Regions from separate parts of the Peribacillus sp. NPDC096379 genome, predicted to be linked through region 2. Evidence: riboswitches for the same ligand, from Rfam matches in the RefSeq annotation. Region 2 holds a riboswitch; each other region holds the start of a gene.

Region 1 (3,281 bases), on a different contig from region 2:
TTGGAAATGGAACAACAATGGGGGGAATCATTGTAGACGCAGGGAAATTCGATTATAATTCACCTAATTTCCCAGGGTTCACTGAACCAGATCCAAGCTATGACGGAATCGTTTATGCAGAAGCAGTTGGTCCAGCCGCCTTTATTACCAAAGCACGTGTACAGCTACTCCGAGATCTTGGACCAGCATTAAGTCCGCAGAGTGCTTTCCAATTCGCAATTGGGCTGGAAACATTGCATGTGAGGATGAAGGAACATATTTTGAATACAAAGATTATCATCGACTATCTGCAAAATCATCCAGCTGTCTCATGGGTCTACTATCCTGGTAATGAAGATCATCCTGATAAGAGCTTGGCTGACAAATATTTGCCAAAAGGAGCAGGTTCCATTGTGACGTTTGGCATTAAAGGTGGTAGAGAAGCAGGTGCGAATCTGATCAATTCCATTCGCCTATGGTCTCATGTAGCCAATGTTGGGGATGCGAAGAGTTTAATCATCCATCCTGCGAGCACGACGCATCAGCAACTTTCAGTCAAAGAACTTGAAAAATCAGGTGTGTCTGAGGATTTGGTACGTTTATCGGTTGGAATTGAGAATGCCCAAGACTTAATCGATGATCTTGAACAAGCGATTGAAAAAGCTACAGGCATTCATTCACTTGCAGTAAAATAATTTTTCCCACTTTTAAGCAGTAAGACCCCCACCTCGAGATTCTGAGCATGCTAAAAGAAGATAGGTGGGGGGATCGACTGCCCGTAAAAGATACAGTGAAACTTACCGATGCATGAGCAGAGGTAAAGTTTACGCCCACAGGATGCGGCGTATGTAGTCCTTAGTTCGTACTGTCGATTGATCGAAGCGTTTACTGCGATCTTAGCGACAGTAGAACGGGACTAACAATCAGTAGGGGATGAAGAAAACCGCCACTGATTGAAGTTTCACTTTATCTAAAGGGATTGTTGCCAAGTTTTTTAACGATTTTTCAATAAATAGAAATATAATACATTGACACTCTATCTTTTTGCATGGTATTATTCCAACGAAAACGAAATGAACTTTAATTGATGATTTGTCAATTTCTTATACTTGTTTGCTCTTATCAAGAGAGGCGGAGGGATGTGCCCGATGAAGCCCGGCAACCGGCAAAGCTAATGCTTTGAAAAGGTGCCAATTCACGCAAAGCTGATTGCTTTGGGAGATGAGAGGAAGGTCTTTTTTCACAATGCCTTTCTGCTCACGCGGAAAGGCATTTTTAATTTCCGATTATGTAAATAAACAATGCATGAATGGAGCAGTTCGTGAAATCTTATTTAGTAGAAGGTTTTTACAAACAACATGAGTAGGTTCATAGGGTTTATTGCAAAAAGAGGTGAGTTCAATGATAACATTGTCGAAAGTTAGTAAGGTATTCAGTACTAAATCCGTGCAAACAAAGCCAATTAAGGCTGTTGATGAAGTGAATTTAACGATTAATAAAGGTGAAATATTTGGAATCATTGGGTATAGTGGCGCTGGAAAAAGTACCCTCATACGCATGCTGAATGGTCTAGAAACCCCTTCATCGGGTTCTGTCGTAGTAGCAGGAAATACCATTTCAAGCATTAAAGGTCGTAACTTGCGAAAGGCACGTCAAGAGATTAGCATGATTTTTCAACATTTCAACTTATTGTGGTCTCGTACTGTACACGATAATATCGCGTTTCCACTTGAAATTGCAGGTATAAAAAAAAGTGAACGCCAAAAACGAGTCAATGAATTAATTAAGCTGGTTGGCTTAGAGGGCAGGGAGGGGGCCTACCCTTCTCAATTGAGTGGTGGACAAAAGCAAAGGGTTGGGATCGCCCGGGCATTAGCGAATAACCCGAAAGTACTCCTTTGTGATGAGGCGACATCTGCACTTGATCCGCAAACAACGGACTCCATTCTAGAGCTTTTGGTCGATATTAATAAACGATTAGGGTTGACGATTGTTCTTATTACTCATGAAATGCATGTCATCCAGAAAATTTGTCACCGGGTAGCTGTCATGGAAGGCGGCAGAATTGTTGAGCAAGGACCGGTTCTTGACGTATTTAGGAACCCTGCTGAGCAAATAACAAAAAGGTTTGTTCAACAAGTAACGGAGCCTGAGGAAACGAAGGACACTGTGGAACATTTACTAGAGCACTATCCACAAGGCAAGGTTGTACAATTAACTTTTGTCGGCGAAAATACGGAAAGTCCACTAATTACAAAGCTTATTCGTAATTTTCAATTGGATGTTAATATCGTACAAGGAAAAATTTCGCAAACTCAACATGGATCGTATGGCACATTGTTTATTCATATGGATGGTAGTGATGAAGAAATCGCCCACGCGATTGAATTCATCAAAGAACAGCAGGTTGGCGTGGAGGTGATGTCAAGTGCTGAGTAATTGGTTTCCGAATGTCATTTGGGAAAATATCTGGCTTGCAACGAAAGAAACATTATATATGACAGGTATTGCTTTACTTGCGACTTTTATATTAGGCATCTTACTAGGGTTATTGTTATTTTTGACGTCTAAAGGACAGATGTGGGAAAACAAATTTATCAACGTGATTATTTCTGCGGTGGTCAATATCTTCCGCTCAATCCCATTTATTATTCTGATTATCTTATTAATTCCGTTTACAATTTTTGTGGTAGGTTCTATGTTAGGTGCAAAGGCGGCTCTCCCAGCATTAATTATCGGGGCTGCGCCCTTTTATGCGAGGATGGTCGAGATTGGCCTTAGAGAAGTGGATAAGGGCGTGATTGAAGCCGCGAGATCTATGGGGGCTAAAACGAGTACCATCATTTTCAAAGTACTATTACCAGAATCCATGCCTGCACTTGTTTCAGGTATTACGGTTACTGCGATTGCATTGATCGGTTATACAGCGATGGCGGGAGCAATTGGTGCGGGGGGACTAGGAGATCTTGCTTATAAAGAAGGATTCCAGAGAAACAACAATGATGTAACGATGTTAGCGACGATTCTTATTTTACTTATTGTGTTCGTCATCCAATTTATTGGGGATTATATAACTTCAAAATTAGACAAAAGATAAGATGGAGGGTAAGGAAATGAAGAAGAAAAAATGGTTATCAACATTAGCAATTACTTCCGCGTTATTATTAGGTCTTACTGCATGTGGTTCTGCCAATAATGAAAAGGAAAGTGGCAATGGTTCTGCAGGTTCAGCTGATGAATCAACTACACTTGTAGTCGGTGCTTCAAATATTCCACACGCGGAGATTCTTGAACAAGCAAAA
Region 2 (3,281 bases):
CTTCTGGCAAGTTGATACCAGGCACTTCGTTATGGATAAATTCCGCATTCCTTGAACTTGTTAATGGCATAATACCAAGAAAGATAGGTGTATCTAAATGTTGCGTTGCTTCGTATACATCTTCAATTTGTTTGACGGAATAAATCGGTTGCGTCAAGAAGGAGTCAGCTCCACAGGCAATCTTCTTTTCAACCCGCTTAACTGCTTTATCGAGATATTTGACATTTGGATTAAAAGCAGCAGCAACTTTGAAATTCGTTTTTTGACCTAGACTTTGCCCTGAATAAGAAAGTCCTTCATTAAATTGTTTGATAAGACTAATTAAATCTAATGATGATAAATCATATACAGATGTCGCACCTGGAAAATCACCAATTTTAGATGGATCACCTGTTACGACTAAAATCTCATTTAGATCAAGCGTTTGCAGCCCCAACAAGTGCGATTGTAGACCTATTAAATTACGGTCACGGCATGTTATATGAAGAAGCGGCTTTATTTCATGCTGTGTTTTCAAAAGTGTACCTAATGCCACATTGGAAATTCGCGGTGAGGCGAGCGAATTATCAGCCATTGTAACGGAATCTACCCCCGCTTTCCTTAAGGCAACGGCACCATTCATAAAGGCTTCAATCCCTAATTTTTTCGGCGGATCCAATTCTACTAAAATCGTTCTTTCCACTTTCGCTTTTTCATGGAATGCTAGCCCTTCATCAGAATTTCCCACTTCGATAATCTCAATTTCCCTTACTTTAATTTCCTTTTCTAGAACAGGCGCTAACAATCTTACCGCATTTTTTATTGCTTCAATATGGATAGGCATCGTGCCACAACAGCCACCGATAATGGATGCCCCCTGCTCTCTGAGCTCTAGTGCTGATGAAGCGAAATATTCAGGTACTGCATCATATACAAGTCTTCCATCGACATAATCTGGTAAACTAGCATTCGGAAAAACGGCAAGTGCCGCTTGTTTTGGTAACGAAACGGATTCCAATGCGCGAATCATATGATGCGGACCAAGTCGACAGTTGATGCCGACTACATCTGTTCCCAACTGCTCTAATCTTTGAAAAGCCTCGTTTAACGACATCCCGTTTTGTAAATTTCCAAGTTCATGTAATGAGACATTTGAGATAATTGGCAAATCCGTTTCTTGCCGTGCAATCTGAAGAACGGTCTCTAATTCCTCCAAATCGTAAAATGTCTCAAGCAATAGTCCATCTGGTGCCTCAAGTAGGAGACTATATAATTGTTCTCGGAAAATACGTTTGATTTCCTCTAAGCTTAAATCTGATTTACGTATACTCCTTAATGCACCTATCGTACCGAATACAAATGCGTTCCCTTGTACAGCGACCTTTTTAGCAATCGCAATGCCTTTACGATTAATTTGACTTACTTGATCTTCCAATCCATACCTCTTTAATTTATGAAAATTAGCTCCATATGTATTCGATTGGATAATATCTGCTCCCGCATTCAAATATGCCTGATGAATTGTTTCAATTTGATTGGGATTCGTGATATTCAATTCTTCGTAACAAAGATCAATGCCGTGGGAATACAATAATGTCCCCATTGCTCCTTCTCCAACTAATATTCTGTTCTTCAATTCTTGACGAAAATCCATAAATCCCTCCTTTCTGAGGGCGTCCTAAAGAGATCTAACCTTAACTCCCTATACACGGTTTATTGTGTGATATACACATAATTTTAACGATATATTGAAGTTCTGTGGTGTGACGCTCTCGTTTTAGGATACTCTCACTAATTTCGTTGTTATATAAGAAAAAAACAACATGTTGATGAAGGAATTATCGAAACATTCTCTCCATCTATCAAACATTCACTTACTCGCTTTAGCATATGCCGGTTACTGAGGTTTTTTCGGGACAATCCCTTCGCACATCTCGAGAAGTATTGATTTTAAAAAAACAAAATTATCTAGCTATAAATTTACTCATTTAATACTGATGTCATATCACGAATATTCCATTAATTTTAAAATCATCCTCCTTCTTTAGTTTTTACCGCTATTTCGCGTGTTAAAATAAAAAACCTCTTCTTAAGATCAGAAGAGGTTTTTGCACCATGGCTATTCACTCTTCCTATCTTCAAGCTTTTCGCTTCTGGAATTAGCACAGTACAAAAAAGTCTGTTGCTGAGGTATCAAAGGGCCAGTCCCTCCACCTCTCTGGATAAGAAAGTTACATATTTAGTTTTAATTAACTATTACTCTATAGCTGTGATTAACAAATGTCAAGAAATAATTTGGTGAAAATTCCGAATAAAACGATTATTCATTCGTTTGATAAGTCGCTATTAAGGCCTAAGCATTTTCTCTTAAGCATTCACCATATTTCCTACACCTTTTATTATCCTTCTTATACATTCAGTGTTTGTTTTACTTCAAGCTTTTCACGATAAAGCTTTGTTGCTTCTACCATTAATTTTAATGCCACGACTGTTTCTTCAATACCGCGCGTTTTTAAACCACAGTCAGGGTTAACCCAGAATAAACGGTAATCTAAGACTTGCAGGGCACGTTCTATATTTTGTGATAACTCTTCCAATGTTGGTACACGCGGGCTATGAATATCATAAACGCCAAGACCAATCCCCTTATGATACAAATGTTCTTCAAATGAGCGAATTAATTCACCATGACTTCTTGACGTTTCAATCGAGATGACATCTGCATCAAGTGCATCAATGGCTTCAATAATATCTTCAAAGTTCGCATAACACATATGAGTATGAATTTGTGTTTCTTCCTTCACAGACGATGTTGATAATTTAAAAGCATCAACCGCTACTTTTAAATAGGTTTCAGTTTTTTCTGTTTTCAACGGCAATCCTTCTCTTAAGGCTGGTTCATCGACCTGAATCATACCGATACCGCTTGCTTCTAAAGCTTCGACTTCCTGTCGGATTGCCAATGCCAATTGACTTAAGACATCTTTACGACTTATGTCATCACGCACAAATGACCAATTTAAAATGGTCACAGGGCCTGTTAACATGCCTTTTACAGGTTTTGTGGTCAAGTTTTGCGCATAAACCGTTTCTTTTACTGTCATTGGTTTTGTTAAGACGACATCACCAAAAATAACTGGTGGTCTAACACAACGTGAACCATATGATTGCACCCAGCCATACGTTGTAATCGCAATACCTGCTAATTTTTCACCAAAGAACTCAACCATATCTGTCCGTTCAAATTCACCATGAACGAGTACATCTAAACCAAGTTCTTCTTGAATATCAATCCACTTTTT
Region 3 (3,281 bases), 510 kb from region 2:
GTATAGTTTGTCGATTTCCTCATCTGTTAAGTCTTTTTTAAATAATTCCTTCACTTCGGTTTTGAACGTATTTTTCGCCGCTTCCTGCATAGCTGGTTTATCGGCAGATACGAATTGTTCGTAATCATTGTTTTCCTTTTCGTAATAGATTTGATCGACATAGGCTGTGAAGGCTTTCGCTGGATCTTGAAGTGTTTCATAACTATCTGCATATTTCTTCGTATCAAGCTTAAGTATCAGCTCATCATTATCTTCTTCAAAGTTACTAGAAATCGGATTCAATCCGATTTCATATTCCTTATCCTTTTCTACTTCGAAGATAGCAAGAAATGATTTTGCCTTTCCAGCACCGAGATTCCCGCTAGTGCCGATATTTAAATCTATTTTTCGATTATACAATTCTGGCTTTATATTGATCTGTTGGTCTCCATCATACAATTTAACCCCTTCATATTCTGAAAGAAGTATCGATGAATCCGATAGATTCTTTATCTTTAATTTCACGGCAATTATTCCTTGATCCTGATTTTCAGGCATGCCATACTCAATATCTGGAACGATGTAAGATGCTTCCTCAATTGATGCTTCTAATTGCTTATTTTTGTTCTTCCCCTGATTTTTGTCCGCAGATGCTTTTTCATCTGTACCTGAGCATGCTCCTAAAACAAAAATGAGGCCTATTACAATCAATAAAATGGTACCTTTTTTTTTCATGGTTTTATCTCCCCTCAAAAATTGTCTTCTACCATGGTATCTGTAAATCATTGAATCTTAATTAAAAAATATGGAATTTTTTGTTCGTTTATCCATTATTTTTCATCCTACCATAAGTTCATTTTATTAAAATGCCTTTTTTAAAAAATCGATCGTTTATCCTGTCTTTTCCAAATTTCCGATTCGTTAATCTAGGAGTTTTTGCTCAATTATAGGAATTTTTGAAAGAGAAAAACCACCTATCACTTTACATAAAATTACATTTCAACTGATTTATCTATGCCTTTCTCCATGTCTCATAGATTACGACCAATGAAAAAGCATCCATCCTTCGATTAGCTGGTATCAAGAATTTAATTCCATCAGCCATTAATTGATTTTTAGTTCGCATTTTCCCCTCCCCCTTTTACGGATTCTATAGAGCCCTACAAATCTAATATTGCCGTGTTTTAGCCGTATAAAAAAAAGAACACCTCTTAGAGATGCTCAAATCTTGTTTATGTTAAATTCACGCTCTTCCTTGTTCCCTAATTTTTTGGTTTTTCAAGATTGGGAATCTTTTCTTCTCCGTCACATCGATTTGGGTAATTTCACCTTCATGAACGGTAATGTTAAGAGAACCGAACTCAAGATCCTTGAGACTTGATATAATATACTTTAATTTTAATTCATCAATGCTTCCCATTCGAATCTCCCCCTGGTTTTTGGATATGAAAAAACCCCTTCCCAAAAATAAGAAGAGGTTAAGCAACAAAACTGTACTTTACTCTTCTTATCTGTCAAGCATTCGCTTGCTGGAATTGGCACAGTATTACAAGTCTGCTGCCGAGGTATCTTAGGGCCAGTCCCTCCACCTCTCTTGATAAGAAAGTTGATTATTAGTTACATATAGTGTAAATTCACAAACAGTTTTTGTCAATTATTTTACCTATTTTTCCTAGGTGATAAGTATGAATTATACTTGTATTTTTCATACTCTTTTTAATCACCACTTCTCCTTCATTTCCCCTTGTAATTAGATGACATTAGTTAAATTTGATTCAAGATTATCTTCTTCTCTGTTTATTCTCTTAAAGAATCTCTTCGTTCTTTCTTCTTTAGGATTATTAAAAATAACCGTCGGGATTCCTTCCTCGACAACTTCACCTTGATCCATAAACACGATATAATCTGAGACATCTTTAGCAAAACTTACTTCATGTGTCACAATAATCATCGTAATCCCTTCATCCGCAATCCGCTTAATTACCTCAAGAACCTCAAAAACAAGCTCTGGATCAAGTGCTGATGTTGGTTCATCTAGTAAAATCACCTCTGGATTAAGCGCAAGTGCCCTTGCAATACCTACCCGCTGCTGCTGACCTCCAGAAAGCTGAACTGGATAAGCATTCGCTTTCTCCGTTAACCCAACTTTTTCTATCACTCCCATTGCCAATTTCCTTGCTGTTTCTTTTGGCTGTTTCTGAACAATGATCAATCCTTCCATCACATTTTCAATGACGGTTTTATGCTTAAATAGGTTATATTGTTGAAACACCATGGCTGTTTTTTTCCGAAGTGTAAGAATTTCTTTTTTATTGACCTGTTTACTGTTTACCTTAAAATCATCAACTATTACTTGACCCTCATTAGGTCTTTCTAGAAAGTTGATGCAACGAAGTAACGTTGTCTTCCCAGATCCGCTAGGTCCAAGTATCGAGACAACCTCTCCCTTATTTACTGTAAGATCAATTCCTTTTAACACGAGTTGATTTCCGAATGATTTCTGGATATTTCTTAGCTGTATCATGCTACACCTCCTCGATTATAAACCGTGACTCTTTTTTCCAATAATGCAGTAACTTTTTCTGAGATAATCGTTAAGCCCCAATAGATCAAGGCCGCTGCGATATAGGCTTCAAGAAATTTCAAGTTATTTGAAGCAACAATGTTGGCAGCACCCGTTAATTCTTTTTGCGAAACGATAAAAGCAATGGACGATGTATGCAAAAATCCGATAAAGATATTACATAGATTAGGAAGTGAAACTGCAATAGCCTGTGGGAAGACAATTCTTCTCATCGCTTGAAAGCCCGTCATTCCAATTGATTCAGCTGCTTCTAACTGTCCTTGATCAACTGCCAATATACCTGCTCGAATAATTTCTGACATATAAGCGCCAGCTGTCAAGGATAATGCCATTAAAACAAATAACAGAATCGGAATGGAAGTGGATTGAATGGACCAGTGAAACGTTTCAGCCATTTTGTCAATAAGAAGTGGCAAGCCCAAATAGATCAGCATAATATGCATCAATGCCGGCGTCCCTCTTAAAAATGACACATAGAAATTGGCCAAACGATATATTCCTTTTACTTTCCGAATCCTAATTAACGTAATTCCAATCCCAATAAGAAAACCAATCATTAACGGGACCAGGGTAATAAGCATCGTCAATGGTAGTGCTTTGAATATTTCGGTTAATGCCGTAAAAATAAATGGAATATCAATTTGCATAATTTCAGATCTCCTAATTATTTTGTATCTACCGCCAAGCTTCCTTCAAACCTTTGTAGTTTTTTCTCTGA

The links. A riboswitch is a leader RNA that binds a small molecule or an ion and turns the genes downstream of it on or off. The one in region 2 is predicted to bind S-adenosylmethionine.
Region 1: it holds a riboswitch for S-adenosylmethionine, as region 2 does, so the genes downstream of both, ACIQZI_RS17755 (methionine ABC transporter ATP-binding protein) here and ACIQZI_RS13375 (bifunctional homocysteine S-methyltransferase/methylenetetrahydrofolate reductase) in region 2, are expected to answer to the same signal.
Region 3: it holds a riboswitch for S-adenosylmethionine, as region 2 does, so the genes downstream of both, ACIQZI_RS10785 (YezD family protein) here and ACIQZI_RS13375 (bifunctional homocysteine S-methyltransferase/methylenetetrahydrofolate reductase) in region 2, are expected to answer to the same signal.

The regions. Positions count from the first base shown of each region.
Region 1 is NZ_JBIWFD010000004.1:108,096-111,376, reverse strand. Features, by position in the region: gene ACIQZI_RS17760 (O-acetylhomoserine aminocarboxypropyltransferase/cysteine synthase family protein) at 1-674, shown strand, start outside; SAM riboswitch class I at 1,096-1,207, shown strand; gene ACIQZI_RS17755 (methionine ABC transporter ATP-binding protein) at 1,381-2,418, shown strand; gene ACIQZI_RS17750 (methionine ABC transporter permease) at 2,408-3,076, shown strand; gene ACIQZI_RS17745 (MetQ/NlpA family ABC transporter substrate-binding protein) at 3,093-3,281, shown strand, end outside.
Region 2 is NZ_JBIWFD010000002.1:865,974-869,254, reverse strand. Features, by position in the region: gene ACIQZI_RS13375 (bifunctional homocysteine S-methyltransferase/methylenetetrahydrofolate reductase) at 1-1,633, opposite strand, end outside; SAM riboswitch class I at 2,109-2,208, opposite strand; gene metE (5-methyltetrahydropteroyltriglutamate--homocysteine S-methyltransferase) at 2,388-3,281, opposite strand, start outside.
Region 3 is NZ_JBIWFD010000002.1:356,188-359,468, reverse strand. Features, by position in the region: gene ACIQZI_RS10790 (DUF5105 domain-containing protein) at 1-714, opposite strand, end outside; gene ACIQZI_RS10785 (YezD family protein) at 1,223-1,399, opposite strand; SAM riboswitch class I at 1,484-1,583, opposite strand; gene ACIQZI_RS10780 (amino acid ABC transporter ATP-binding protein) at 1,730-2,503, opposite strand; gene ACIQZI_RS10775 (amino acid ABC transporter permease) at 2,500-3,210, opposite strand; gene ACIQZI_RS10770 (amino acid ABC transporter permease) at 3,228-3,281, opposite strand, start outside.